2 regions of the Mesorhizobium sp. WSM3864 genome follow, and region 2 is predicted to be linked to the other one. Evidence: predicted binding sites of a transcription regulator. Region 2 holds the regulator's gene; the other holds the start of a gene.
What was found. The regulator HrcA, encoded in region 2, represses chaperone genes, less so after heat shock. The targets are predictions, from matches to a motif close to GTTAGCACTCNCNNNNNGNGAGTGCTAAC.
Positions count from the first base shown of each region.

Region 1: the regulator HrcA is predicted to act here: its motif matches at 4,579-4,607, upstream of groES (co-chaperone GroES).

Region 1 is NZ_NSGD01000010.1:165,030-172,430, forward strand. Features, by position in the region: gene CK215_RS20960 (serine hydrolase) at 1-25, opposite strand, end outside; gene CK215_RS20970 (hypothetical protein) at 593-1,486, shown strand; gene CK215_RS20975 (hypothetical protein) at 1,527-2,954, opposite strand; gene CK215_RS20980 (Hsp20/alpha crystallin family protein) at 3,333-3,842, opposite strand; gene CK215_RS20985 (Hsp20 family protein) at 3,927-4,403, opposite strand; gene groES (co-chaperone GroES) at 4,752-5,066, shown strand; gene groL (chaperonin GroEL) at 5,119-6,747, shown strand; gene htpG (molecular chaperone HtpG) at 7,019-7,401, shown strand, end outside.
Region 2 is NZ_NSGD01000008.1:36,601-44,001, reverse strand. Features, by position in the region: gene hemW (radical SAM family heme chaperone HemW) at 1-955, opposite strand, end outside; gene rdgB (RdgB/HAM1 family non-canonical purine NTP pyrophosphatase) at 952-1,629, opposite strand; gene CK215_RS17875 (VOC family protein) at 1,630-2,040, opposite strand; gene rph (ribonuclease PH) at 2,117-2,833, opposite strand; gene hrcA (heat-inducible transcriptional repressor HrcA) at 3,001-4,083, shown strand; gene CK215_RS17860 (hypothetical protein) at 4,115-4,312, shown strand; gene CK215_RS17855 (sorbosone dehydrogenase family protein) at 4,423-5,772, shown strand; gene CK215_RS17850 (LysE family translocator) at 5,885-6,502, shown strand; gene cysK (cysteine synthase A) at 6,691-7,401, shown strand, end outside.

The DNA of each region.
Region 1 (7,401 bases), on a different contig from region 2:
GACAGAGATCCCGACCAAGCCGCATCGCGCGCTCCCTTCCCCTGCATTCACCCTAAGATTGTACAGGCAGGCACCGGCTTGGCCAAGTCTTGCGCGGCCCTGATCATCCTCCCAATCGACTGGTGCCGCGCCGGGTGCGTCCCTCACCTCTGGGCCTGCGCCCGCCTTAGAAGGTCCGGCCGTCCCCCGACATCATGGCTGTGCTCTGGACACGAAAGCTTGCGTTCCTTCGCGCCCCCCTCTGTCCTGCCGGACATCTTCCCCACTTGGGGGGAGATCAGATGTGGCGCCGGCTTTCGCCAATCATCGACGGTGCAAAGGGAAAGCCGTCAGCGGAACTGCCAATCTCCCCCCTCGTGGGGGAGATGTCCGGCAGGACAGAGGGGGGCGCCGTAGAGCGCAACTGTCGCGGCGTGCCTCACCTCCTCGCCGACATCGAGCGGCAAGATCCAGCGGTTCCTGCTGAGGAAGGCGGAGGTAGAGAAGCGGAAGGCGGGATATTAAATTCGGGTTCTCCTCGGGATTCCGCCACGCAAAAGCCGCCAAGTCAGGCGAAGGCCACAAAGGCTTTGGTTTGAATTGGGGTTATAGAATGCGGCTGGTCTGGGCGTTTTTGTTCGCGCTGGCGAGCGGCGTGGTTTTCGCGGCCTCGCCGGAGGACGACTATATCGCCGCGCGCGACAAGGCTATTTCCGACATCGCGGCGCAGGAGAGCTCGAACGCGGAAGTGGAGACGCTCGATGGCGCCAACACCAAGGCGCTGGCCGATCTGGAAAAGCGTCTTTCCGCCATTCTGGGTCCGCTTTCGGTCAAGGATTTTCCGGCAACCGGCACGATCAATCTGCAGAGCCTGAGCGCCTCCGATATTGGCTTCGGCATGCTGGACGGGCTGCGCTACGCCAAGAGCGATGCCGGCCCGAGCATCGTCGCGACGACCCGCGGGCTGGTCGAGCGCTGGCTGCGGTCCAAGGCTGACGAGGACGATGAAGGCCTCCGGCTGCCCGGCGGCATCGACGAGGCGCTCAAGCTAGACGCCTTCTATACGCAGGCGATCGGCAGCGACGCCGCATTCGTGAAGACGCTCGACTTTTCACTGAAGAAGCCCGAAGGCGCCGATATCGCCGTCGCGCGGCTCGGCGGCTGGACGCAGGATGTCGGACCGATCTACGACCAGCAGGTCGTCGTCGCGGTGGTAAAGGGCGACCGCGTCCTGATCGCCGAGGCGCCCGCGTCCCCGCCCGTGCCGAAGATCGCGGCCTGCGAGGCGCTTTGGACCGCGGCCGACGCGGCTGCCCAGAAATTTCAGCAGGCCTATCAGAACTCGGACCTGAAGGACCAGCAGGCCTATGATTCCGCCAACGCCGCCTGGGAAAAAGGCGACGGCGATTATCGCGCCTGCATGGGCGAGCGCCTGCCGGGCGATCCGGGCTTCCCGGCACTGCTTGCCGAGGCCCAGCAGCTTGCTGACCGGATGACCGGGAAGTAGGCCCAGAGCGGTGAAGCGCTGAGCCGGCTACACCCTTCCCTCAGCTCGCGGCGGCTCTCATGTTGCGCCGGCGCCTCGCGGTGGGTCGCGCCGGCTCCACGATATGCCCGTTGGTGACATGCCCATTCGTCACGGGCACAACATCCTGCCGAGCCCGGGCGTCGGTCACCCTGTGCAGCCGCTCATAAGGCAGCAGCTCCTTGATGCGGGCATTCAGCGTCTCGACCTCGGCGCGCAGGTCCTCGCATTCCTGTTTCTGGATATCGAGCTGGATCTGCTCCGACGCCTGCTGCAGCGATAGCTGCGAGAGATTGGTGCTGATCACCGACAAATTCTTCTTGTCCAATTCGCTCTCGTTCCTGAGAACGGCAAGCTTCTCTTCCGCGATCTGCCGCTCGGTCACGGCGTCATTCAACTGCGCCCTCAGTCCTGTCGCCTCGGCGACCGCATCGGTCTTGTCGATGGAGGCCTGCTCGAGCCGCGATTGCAGCTCCTGGATTTCGGAGCGCAAGCCGCGCAGCTCCGCCCGGCTCCGCGCAAGCTCCGCCGCGCCATCGCTTTCGGCAATGCGGGCGGCTTCGGTTACCTCGGCAAGCTTGGCCTGCGTCGTCTCCAATGATTTCTGCAGCCGGGCCTCCTCCTTCTCGTGGCTACCGAGCTGGGCCATCAGTTCGGCAACGCGCGTGGCTTCGTTGGCGTGGGTCGCCGCGAACTCGTCGAATTTGTGCCGGGCCTCGGCCTCGCGCTTTTGCGCCTGCTCCAGCTCGATCGAAAGCCCGACCTGCTTCTCGCGCAGCAGCTTGTTCTCGACAGCGCGCCTGTCGGCTTCGACGGTCTTGGCCGTCAGGGTCTTGACGATCTCACCGAACTCAGCCTCGCGCCTGGCGCTCTCATTGCCCATCTCGACCATTTCGAGCCGCACCGCTGCAAGCGCCTCGCGCAGCGACTCCCTGTCCTGGACGAGACTTGCCTCGCGCTGCTGCCAGGCCTCGGCCGCGCCGTCGCGTTCGCGCTGCTTGCGCGTAGCGTCAAGCAATTGTTCCGACAAGGCCTTGTGTTCGGAGCCCAGAGCGGCGTTCTCCAGCTCCAGCTCATTGGCGCGCAGCGCATCGCGATGCAGGGCGTTCAGGATATCGCGCGTCATGTGGTGCGCTGTGGCGATCTCGGCCAGCCTTGACCCGATCTCCTCCAGATGACCCTGTCCGTCGCGGAAGAGTCCGGAAACGGCTTCCAAGGCGGCCAACCGTGTCTGGGTGTGCGGCGTCAGCCGGGAGGCGGAAGCCTCGGACTGAGTCTCGCCCGGCGGTTCCTCCTCGCTTGCCGCCAGGTCGGCGGCAGAATCGTATCCCGGGGAGGTCTCTTCGTCAGCCGAAAGACATTCTTCGAAAGCCTCTGCCAGATCCGACTGGAGCTCTTGAAATTCCTTGTCTACGTCCTCGGCCCGTTTGATCAGGGATTTGAAATTCATAACGGCACACCTCTTACGCTCACACCCGCCGTATTACTTAACGAATTGCTAATCTAGCCCTTAACGTTCCGTACGGGAAGCCTGACCAAAAGAAGGAAGGAATTAAGGTTATCGCGGATTTCCAGAGGCTTGCGCGGTGTTCCGTCAGCGGCATCTGCGCTCAGCGCGGTAAACGGTTAGAATGGCCTGCGTCGGCCGCACGTCATCGAGCCGCAAGCGAGCCTCTTGCGCCCGCTGCGAGCGGATCACTCGTTTGGAAAGGGAGCCGTTCCACGCTCCAGCCAGCACCCACGCCAGCGTTGGCCGTTCCATCTAGCCACGAGAGTTCCGTCATGCCGCAGGGGCCGGACCGGTCGGTCCAACCCCTGCACTGAGACATCAGCTCTTGATTTCGATACGCTTGGCCTGCGACTGCGCCTTCGCGGTCTTGGGCAGCATTACCGTCAGCACGCCGTTCTTGAAGCGGGCATCGATCTTGTCTTCTTCGATCTCGTAGCCCAGCGGGATGCGACGCTCGAAGCGGCCATAGACGCGCTCGGAGAACTGCCGCTCCTTGTCCTCCGTCTCGGAGCGCTTTTCACCCTTCAGCGTCAGCACGCCATCATCAAGCAGCACCTCGATGTCCTTCTCGTCCAGGCCCGGGACTTCGGCCGCCACCTTGATCTCCTTCTCGTTGTCGGAGATCTCAACGCTCGGCCAGCCGGCACCAAAGGCTGATACGCCGCCTAGGGATGGCAAGCCGGAACCGAAACCCCGGAAGACGTCGTCGAACAGCCGATTCACCTCGCGATGCAGCGACAGGAAAGGATCGCGTTCGCCGTCGCGGAAGACACTTGGAACCTGGTTGCCATTGTTTCGGCCCCAGGGAATCAGATCACGAACACTCATTTTTTCCTCCTTTCTGTTCATCCGGAAGACAAGGAAGCGCCGGGAACATCACCCGGCGCTTGGCGCAAAGCGCGGCGAGAAGGCTCAGGCCGCCTTGTTGTCGGCCTCGATTTTCTTTGTCGCGGCCTTTGGCGATGATTTGTCCGCCGTGATCTCGATCCGGCGCGGCTTCATTTCTTCCGGGATCTCGCGTTTGAGGTCGATTGTCAGCAGGCCGTTGACGAGGCTCGCATCGACGACCTTGACGTGATCGGCAAGCTCGAAGCGACGCTGGAATGCGCGGCCGGCAATGCCGCGATGCAGGTACTCGCCGTTATCCTCGCCTGCCTTTTGGCCAGAAACCATCAGCATGTTCTGCTCCTGGGTAATGGCCAGTTCGTCCTGGCTGAAGCCTGCCAGGGCCATGGTGATGCGGTAGTCGTCCTCGCCGCTCTTGGCGATATCGTAGGGCGGCCAGTTGTCAGCGGTTTCGATGCGGCTTGCGGTCTCGAGCGCGTTCAGCATTCGATCGAAGCCGATGCTCGACCGGAACAGGGGAGAAAAGTCGAAACTGGTTCTCATAGCTACATCCTCCATTGAGCAACATAGATACGAGGAGCGCCAAGGCAGCGGCGCTCCTTGACCTTGCCGGCCACTTCAGGCGCCGGCAGGCTCGATTTGGGAATTGATTCCTTTGCCGTCAAGAGGTCCGGGGCGCGCCCGTCAAAGCTGCATAATTTACCTTTGTTTTCACGGCGCTAGCACTCGGCTGTTGCGAGTGCCAAAAAATTTCTTGCGGCCTCTTGAAACCGGCGCGTGCAAAACCACATCCACATGCGCGAGGCCGAAAGGATCGCGAGCCCCGCTCCGGTCCTTCCGGTCCGGAGTGGAGGAACCTCTCAAAATCTGTTTGTCCCGAAGGAGAACGATATGAAGTTCCATCCATTGCATGACCGCGTTCTGGTCCGCCGCGTCGAGGCCGAGGAGAAGACGGCCGGCGGCATCATCATCCCGGACACGGCGAAGGAGAAGCCGCAGGAAGGCGAGATCATCGCCGTCGGTTCCGGCGCGCGCGACGAGAGCGGCAAGCTCATTCCCCTCGACGTCAAAGTCGGCGACCGCATCCTGTTCGGCAAGTGGTCCGGCACCGAGATCAAGCTCAACGGTGAAGACCTGCTCATCATGAAGGAAAGCGACGTGATGGGTGTGGTCGAGCAGACATCGGCGTTGGGAAAAGCGGCTTGAACCGGCCCACCCGATCCGGTGAATGAAAGCTGCCTGCTGAAGGAGTGTTCCAATGGCTGCCAAGGAAGTGAAATTCCATTCCGACGCCCGCGACCGCATGTTGCGCGGCGTCAATATTCTCGCCGACGCGGTGAAAGTCACCCTCGGCCCTAAGGGCCGCAATGTCGTCATCGACAAGTCGTTCGGCGCTCCGCGCATCACCAAGGACGGCGTCACTGTCGCCAAGGAGATCGAGCTCGAGGACAAGTTCGAGAACATGGGCGCGCAGATGGTGCGCGAGGTCGCCTCGAAAACTAGCGATATCGCCGGCGATGGCACGACCACCGCGACCGTTCTCGCCCAGGCCATCGTCAGGGAAGGTGCCAAGGCCGTTGCCGCCGGCATGAATCCCATGGATCTGAAGCGCGGCATCGACAAAGCCGTCGAGGCTATTGTTCAGGAGTTGAAGACCAACGCCCGCAAGGTGACCAGAAATGACGAGATCGCCCAGGTCGGCACGATTTCCGCCAATGGTGATGCCGAGATCGGCCGTTTCCTTGCTGAGGCGATGCAGAAGGTCGGCAACGAGGGCGTCATCACCGTCGAGGAAGCCAAGACCGCCGACACCGAGCTGGAAGTGGTCGAAGGCATGCAGTTCGATCGCGGTTATCTCTCGCCTTACTTCATCACCAATCAGGATAAGATGCGCGTCGAGCTCGAAGAGCCCTATGTGCTGATCCACGAGAAGAAGCTTTCCAACCTGCAGGCGCTGCTGCCGGTTCTGGAGGCGGTGGTTCAGTCGGCGAAGCCCCTGCTCATCATCGCGGAGGATGTCGAGGGCGAGGCGCTCGCGACGCTGGTGGTCAACAAGCTGCGCGGCGGCCTGAAGGTTGCGGCCGTCAAGGCTCCGGGCTTCGGCGACCGCCGCAAGGCCATGCTGGAGGACATCGCCATCCTCACCGGCGGCACCGCTATCAGCGAGGATCTCGGCATCAAGCTTGAGAACGTCACGCTGGAGATGCTCGGCCGCACCAAGAAAGTGGTGGTCGAGAAGGAGAACACCACGATCGTCGATGGCGCCGGCAAGAAGGAGGAGATCCAGGGCCGCGTCGCGCAGATCAAGGCGCAAATCGAGGAGACCACCTCGGACTACGATCGCGAGAAGCTGCAGGAGCGTCTGGCCAAGCTCGCCGGCGGCGTGGCTGTGATCCGCGTCGGCGGTTCGACGGAGGTCGAGGTCAGGGAGCGCAAGGACCGCGTCGACGATGCCATGCATGCGACGCGCGCGGCGGTCGAGGAAGGCATTCTTCCGGGCGGCGGCGTGGCGCTGCTCAGGGCCGCCAATGCGCTCGACGCGGTGGCTGCCGACAACCCCGACCAGAGATACGGCGTCGACATCGTGCGGCGCGCCATCGAGGCGCCGGCGCGTCAGATCGCCGAGAACAGCGGGGCGGAAGGCTCGATCATCGTCGGCAAGCTGCGCGAGAAGACCGATTTCGCCTATGGCTGGAACGCCCAGACCGGCGAATATGGCGATCTTTTCAGCCAGGGCGTTATCGATCCGGCCAAGGTCGTGCGCACCGCGCTGCAGGATGCAGCCTCGATCGCCGGCCTGCTCGTCACCACCGAGGCGATGGTCGCCGAGAAGCCGAAGAAGGAAGCGGCACCCGCCATGCCCGCCGGCGCCGGCATGGACTTCTAGGACGCTGGGGAGGCGCGGCGCCGACACAGCCAATCTCCCCCGACAGGGTTCAATCGGGGGAGATTGGTCGGCAGGGCAAAAGGGAGCGCGAGGGAAACGGCACCCTTCTGAATTGACAAGAACCGGAAAAGCGAGAAAGCACTCCGCGACAGATCGGCTGGCGGGACGCGCCCCCTTTGTCCTGTCGGACATCTCCCCTCATCGGCGGAGATTGGCAGCTTCGACACGCCGCGGCGCGACGGGCCAGAGTTACTATGTGGGAAGATTCTGAATGACGACGGATACCAAGACGACGGAAACCAGGACATTCGAGGCGGATGTCTCGCGGCTGCTGCACATGATGGTGCATTCGGTCTATTCGGACCGGGACGTCTTCCTGCGCGAGCTGATCTCCAACGGCGCGGACGCGTGCGAGAAGCTGCGCTTCGAAGCGATCACCCGTCCCGAGCTGCTGGGCGAAGACGCAAAGCCGCGCATCACCATTTCGGCGGACCCCGACAACAAGCAGCTTGCCGTCGAGGACAACGGCATCGGCATGGGCCGCGAGGAGATGGCCGAGGCTCTGGGCACCATCGCACGCTCCGGCACCCGTGCCTTCATCGAGCGCGTCGAGGCCGGCAAGGCGACTGAGGACTCGCAACTCATCGGCCAGTT
Region 2 (7,401 bases):
TCAGCACCTCGCCGCCGGTGACGCCATGGCCCCTGGCTTCGACCAGGTTGGCCCAGGTCTCAGGCATCTTTTGCGCGACCGTCACGGTGCGGCGGCCGTCCTCGACGAAGCGGCCATGCGCGCCCGGTCCGACGCCGACATATTCGCCGTAGCGCCAATAAGTCAGGTTGTGCCGGCTTTCCGCGCCCGGCCGCGCGTGGTTGGAGATTTCGTAGGCCGGAAGCCCGTGCGCCGCGGTCACCTCCTGCGTCAGCGCGTAGAGGTCGGCGGCATGGTCGTTGTCGGGCAGGACGAATTTTCGCGCTGAGTGGAGTGCATGGAACGGCGTGCCCTCCTCGATGGTGAGTTGATAGAGCGACAGGTGGTCGGCGGCGTGGCCGATCGCCTGTTCAAGCTCTGAAGCCCAAGCCTCCGGCGTCTGGCCGGGCCGCGCATAGATCAGGTCGAAGGAGAGCCGCGGAAAGATTTCCCGCGCCAGCCCGATGGCGTGCAACGCCTCCTCGACATTGTGCAGCCGGCCGAGGAAGCGCAGGTCCTTGTCGTTCAGCGCCTGCACGCCGAGGGAGACACGGTCGACGCCGGCCGCCCGGTAACCGCGGAAGCGCTCCGCCTCGACCGAGGACGGATTGGCCTCCAGCGTCACCTCGATCCCGGCAGGCACCGTCCAGTTCTTCGCTACGGCTTCCAGAACCGCTGACACCGTTTCCGGCTTCATCAGCGACGGCGTGCCGCCGCCGAGGAAGACGCTGGTCACCTCGCGCGGCCCGGTGCGGGCGCGCATCGTCTTGAGCTCCGTCTCGAAGGCCCGCGCAAAACGCTCCTGGTCGACCGGCTGGTGGCGAACGTGGCTGTTGAAGTCGCAGTAAGGGCATTTGGCCGCGCAGAACGGCCAATGGATATAGACGCCGAAGCCGGGGCTGCGGTCGAGCGGCATGGTCTGGCCTGTCCCAATCATTTTGACCCGAGCCGCGCCGGATCCAGCCGCGCCAAATCCAAGCGGGCCTGGGCAAACTTCTGGAAGGCGCGGGCGCGGTGCGACAGGGCTGTTGCCTGGCCGGGCTTCCAGCCATGCTTTTGCTCGGCGCTCATCTCGCCAAAAGTCTTGGCGAAGCCGTTGGGCAGGAACACCGGATCGTAGCCGAAGCCGAGCGTGCCGCGCGGCGGCCAGACCAGCGTGCCTTCGGCCTCGCCGCGGTAATATTCGGCCTCGCCATCGGGAAAGGCGAGGCAGATGACGGCGACGAAACGGCCGGTGCGCTGCGCCGGCTCGGTCGCGCCGACCTCCTGCAACGCCACTTCGGTGCGCTGCATGGCCATGCCGAAATCGCGTGTGCCGTCCGCCGTCTCGGCCCAGTTGGCTGTGTAGACGCCGGGCGCCCCGTCGAGCGCGTCGACGCAGAGCCCCGAATCGTCCGACAGCGCCGGCAGGCCGGTGGCCTTGGCGGCGGCATAGGCCTTGATATAGGCATTCTCCTCGAAGGTCGTGCCGGTCTCGTCCGGTTCCGGGAGGCCGTAATCCTTGGCCGACTTCGCCTCGAAGCCGAACGGGGCCATCAAGTCGGCGAATTCGCGCAGCTTGCCTTCATTGTGGCTGGCGACGACGATCTTTTGTCCGTTCAAAGAATGCATTCAGAGACCCCAGATCCTTGGTTCGGCGAACTCGATCGAATTGCCCGAAGGGTCGCGGATATAGATCGAATGTCCGCCCTGCGGCCACTCGAAATCGCTTTCGATGGCGATGTTCTTGGCCGCCAGATGCTTGCGCCATTCGGCAATCTCGGCCGCAGTCGCGGTGAAGCAAAGATGCCCCTCGCCGACCGTGCCGTGCGGCGGCACCTTCAGCCTGGCGTCGGGCGCCGGCGGAATTTTCGTCGCCTCGGCATTGAAGATGAGCAGCACGCCGTTGCCGCAGCGGAAGAAGACGTGGCGGCCTTCGACCTTGCCCAGCGGATCCAGGCCGAGGATGTCGCGGTAGAAGGCTTCGGCAGCGGTTAGGTCTGTGACGTAGAGCGCTGATTCCAGAATCGCGGAGGGAGTCACGAAGCACCCCCCTCTGCCCTGTCGGGCAGATGGCCGGCAGGCCAGAGGGGGGTGCCTAGGCTCGGCATTCGAAAACCTACGCCACCGCCATCTGCTGCAGGCTGACCAGCCGAGAAATACCCTTCTTGGCCAGTCCCATCAGTGCCGAAAACTGCTCTTCGGAGAAGGGCTCGCCTTCCGCCGTGCCCTGGATCTCGACGATGCCGCCCTTGCCGGTCATGACGAAATTGGCGTCGGTGCCGGCCGAGGAATCCTCGAGATAATCGAGATCGATGACCGGCTGTCCGTCATGGATGCCGCAGGAGATCGCCGCGACATGGTCCTTGAGCACCTTGGAAACGCTGGCCATCTGGCGCGCTTCCATCCAGCGCAGGCAATCGTATAGCGCCACCCAGCCGCCGGTGATCGAGGCGGTGCGGGTGCCGCCGTCGGCCTGGATGACGTCGCAGTCGACGGTGATCTGCTGTTCGCCCAGCGCCTGCAGGTCGACAACGGCGCGCAACGAACGACCGATCAGCCGCTGGATCTCCAGCGTGCGGCCACCCTGCTTGCCGGCGGAGGCCTCGCGGCGCATCCGCTCGCCCGTCGAGCGCGGCAGCATGCCGTATTCGGCCGTAACCCAGCCCTTGCCGGAATTGCGCATCCAGGCCGGCACCTTTTCCTCCAGGCTCGCCGTGCACAGCACATGCGTGTCGCCGAACTTCACCAGGCACGAGCCTTCGGCATGCTTGGAGACGCCGCGCTCGAAGGAGATGGCGCGCATTTCGTCGGGCTGGCGTTTGGAGGGGCGCATTCGGCCTTCTTTCCTATCGTTTTGGATTCGTCGGCGGCTTGTAGACGCATGCGATGGATGGCGCAAAGGAAAAGGGCGCCAAGGAAACTCCGCGCAAAGGGAAAATGGCCCGGGTTGCGCCAGGGAGGCTTAAGTCTATATCTTCCAATAGGAGGTTTTTCGCTGGAATGAACAAGGCAGTCGATCCCGCATCGCAGCCGCCCGTGCTTCAGTCGCTCGACATGCGCTCGCGCGACATCTTCCGGCGGATTGTCGATTCCTATCTGCGCGACGGCGAGCCGGTCGGCTCGCGCAGCCTGTCGCGCATCCTGCCGTCGTCGCTGTCACCGGCCACCATCCGCAACGTGATGAGCGACCTCGAGCATCTGGGGCTGATCTACGCGCCGCATATCTCGGCCGGGCGCCTGCCGACCCAGACCGGCCTGCGCTTCTTCGTCGATGCCTTTATGGAGCTCGGCGATCTGTCGGACGACGAGCGCCGCGTCATCGAGGCGCAGGTGCGTGCCTCGGGCTCGGGCGCGACGCTGGAGCATATGCTGACAGAGGCCAGCCAGATGCTCTCCGGCATGTCGCGCGGCGCCGGCCTGGTGCTCGCCGCCAAGAACGAGGTGGCTCTGAAGCACATCGAGTTCATCCAGTTGGAACCCACCAAGGCGCTCGCCGTCCTCGTGTCGCAGAGCGGCGATGTCGAGAACCGCGTTGTCGACCTGCCGGCCGGTATCACCGTCTCGCAGCTGCACGAGGCCTCGAACTTCCTCAACGCCCATATCCGCGGCCGCACGCTGGCCGAGGCCCGGGTCGAGATCGCGCGCATCAAGGACGAGACCAGGGCGGCTCTCGACACGCTGTCGCAGGAACTGGTCGAGAAGGGCCTCGCGGTCTGGGCCGGCGCCGAGAGCGGCCTGCCGGCGCGCCTCATCGTGCGCGGCCGCGCCAATCTTCTGGAAAACGTCACCGCCCAGGCCGATCTCGAATTGCTGCGCCATCTGTTCGAGGATCTGGAAACGCAGGACGGACTGCTGCAGCTCCTCGACCTCGCCGAGGAAGGTCCGGGCGTGCGCATCTTCATCGGCTCGGAGAACAAGTTGTTTTCGCTGTCCGGTTCGTCGCTCGTGGTCGCGCCCTATCGCGACAAGGATGCGCGCGTCGTCGGCGCGCTCGGCGTCATCGGCCCGACGCGATTGAACTATGCCCGCATCGTCCCGATGGTCGACTATACGGCCCAGTTGATTTCGCGCATGCTGAGGTAGGCGAGCGGGAAACGTCGCAAGGAGGGTGGAAATGGCGCTGGAATCGTTCAAGGCCCAGATCAGCCTGCTGCTCGAGGAGATGGTGAACCAGCCGGAAGACGATCACGAGATCCAGGAGCTACTGCGCGAGAAGCTCAGGGAAATGCGCGCCATGGGCCTGCCGCTGCCGGCCGATCTGGTCGCGCTGGAAAAGCAGCTCGACGACGATCTGGATATCGAAGAGAGCTGAACTGCCGGCGTTTCCCGTCAAAATCCGCATGCCCGGCTTCTCTTTTGGAAAGCCTGCCCGATATTCGCTGTCTGGTTGCTGATGCACGTTGGCGAATAACGGAGAACAGCATGATACGCATTGCCGGCCTTGCCGCCCTCGCTTTGTTCCTGGCCTCCGGCGCCGTCGCGCAGCAGGCCGACCAGCCCCTGCTCACCGGCAAAAAGGCCTTCGGTGACTGGAAGGCCGACCGGCCCGGCGTGCGGCGCCTCATCAGGCCCGACGATCTCCCGAAGCCGAATGTCGCCGAATCCGCCTCGAACGGCGGCGGTGTCACCGATCGCCCCGAGGATGCCACGCCAGCCCTCCCACTCGGCTTTTCGGCCGAACTGGTGGCTTCGGGCATCAGCAGCCCGCGTGTCGTGCGCACGGCGCCGAACGGCGATCTCTTCGTCGCCGACAGCAGGGCGAACCAGGTCCGCGTCTATCGACTGGCCGAAGGCAGCGCCAAGCCCGCCGAGAAGTCGGTCTTTGCCAAAGGCCTGACCCGGCCCTACGGCATCGCCTTCTATCCGCCGGGCGACAAGCCGCAATGGGTCTATGTCGCCAACAGCAACAGCGTCGTCCGCTTTGCCTATCGCGACGGCGACCTCAAAGCTTCGGGCAAGCCCGAAACGATCGTCTCGGACATCCCGTCGAGCCATCACTGGACGCGCGACATCGCCTTTTCGCCCGACGGCAAAACGCTCTATCTCTCGGTCGGCTCGGGCTCGAATACCGCGGAGGGCATGGGAGCGAGGCCGAAGGGCGGCGTCGAAGAATGGGCGAGATCGGCACCGCTCGGCGCTACCTGGGGCGCGGAGGAAGGCCGAGCGGATGTGCTCGCTTTCGATCCTGACGGCAAGAACCGCAGGATGGTCGCCACCGGCCTGCGCAACTGCTCGGGCATGACGGTGCAGCCGGCCACGGGCGCGCTCTGGTGCGTCGTCAACGAACGCGACGAGCTCGGCGACAACGTGCCTTTCGAATATGCGACTGCCGTCAAGGAGGGAGCCTTCTATGGCTGGCCCTGGTACTATATCGGCGACAACGAGGATCCGCGCCACAAAGGCGCGCGGCCCGATCTCGCCGGCAAGGTCACGGTGCCGGACGTGCTGATCCAGGCACATTCGGCGCCGCTCAACATCGCCTTTTACGAGGGCGGCAACTTCCCGGCCGACTATAAGGGCGACGCCTTCGTCACCCTGCACGGCTCGTGGAACCGCAATGTCCGCACCGGCTACAAGGTGGTGCGGCTGAAGTTCAAGGACGGCAAGCCGACCGGCGAGTATGAGGATTTCGCCACCGGCTTCGTCATCGCGGACGATGCGGTCTGGGGCCGGCCGGTCGGTGTCGCGGTGGCGAAGGATGGATCGCTGATCCTGACCGAGGACGGAAACGGCACGATATGGCGCGTCACCTACGGCGACGGCCGGTCCTGAAGCGGCGCTGGTGCAACCGAATCCGGCCGCAAGGCAATTAACGCCGCCCCGACGCCGTGGTAGGAGGCCGCCGCTCTGGATCCCGATCTCGGGATAGCGTTGGGTTCAAACCATGACACTGACAGGATTTCTCGCCTACAGCGCCGCCCTCGGCGTCGCCGCCGCCATTCCAGGCCCCGGCGTGACTGCGCTTGTTGCCCGCGCGCTCGGCTCCGGCTTCCGTTCGTCGCTGGCTATGTCGTTCGGTCTCATGCTCGGCGACATTACCTACCTCACCGCCGTCGTGCTTGGCCTCGCCTTCGTCGCCCAGACCTTCGGCATGGTGTTTCTCGCCATCAAATGGGCGGGCGTCGCTTATCTCGCCTTCCTTGCCTGGCGCTTCTGGACGAGCGGCATCTCGCCCGAAACGGTCGAGGCGCGGAAGAGCAAGAGCGGCCTGGCGTCGAGCTTCATCGCCGGGCTGACGGTGACGCTCGGCAACCCGAAGACGATGATCTTCTATCTCGCCATCACGCCGACCATCGTCAATCTGAAGACGATCACGCCGGCCGACTACGGTATCCTCGTCGCGCTGACCGTCGTCGTCCTGTTCGTGGTGCTGGTCCCCTATCTGGCGCTGGCTGCCAAGGCGCGCTGGTTCCTGAAGTCGCCGCGCGCGCTGAAGGTGCTGAACCGCACCGCCGCCGGCTTCATGATGGGAGCGGCAGCCGCCATCGCGGCCCGTCAATAAGGCCCATTCTCAACCGGCCCCCATTTCGGGGAAAGCGTCCCCAAAACGGGCCGATCCAAAAAATGCATTTCCGGCGCGGGGAGGTTTTCAGCAATCGCCCCACTCGGAAATTTTGGGCGAGCAGCCTATCTTGCGCGGCTGAAAGCCTTATTCTGTTTGCCTATGCCTTTGCCTTGGGAGCGAAACCAATGAACAAGCCCGTCACCTCCGCGCGCGTCCCCGGCCGCGGCCGCATCTTCAACTCGATCACCGAGACGATTGGAGACACGCCGCTGGTGCGGCTGGATAAATTCGCCAAGGAGAAGGGCATCGTCGCCAACCTGCTGGCCAAGCTCGAATTCTTCAACCCGATCGCCTCGGTCAAGGACCGCATCGGGGTCTCGATGATCGAGGCTCTGGAGGAGGCCGGCAAGATTGCGCCGGGCAAGACCACGCTGATCGAGCCGACCTCCGGCAACACCGGCATCGCGCTGGCCTTCGCCGCCGCCGCCAAGGGTTACAAGCTGATCCTCACCATGCCGGAGACAATGTCGGTCGAACGTCGCAAGATGCTGGCGCTGCTCGGTGCCGAATTGGTGCTCACCGAAGGCCCGAAAGGCATGAAGGGCGCCATCGCCAAGGCCGACGAGCTTGCCGCGACGCTGCCCAACGCCATCATCCCGCAGCAGTTCGAGAACCCGGCCAATCCGGAAATCCACCGCCGCACCACGGCGGAGGAGGTCTGGAACGACACCAATGGCGAGGTCGACATCTTCGTCGCCGGCATCGGCACCGGCGGCACGATCACCGGCGTCGGCCAGGTGCTGAAGAAGCGCAAGCCTTCGCTGCATGTGGTGGCAGTCGAGCCGGAAGCCTCGCCGGTGCTCTCCGGCGGCCAGCCCGGCCCGCACAAGATTCAA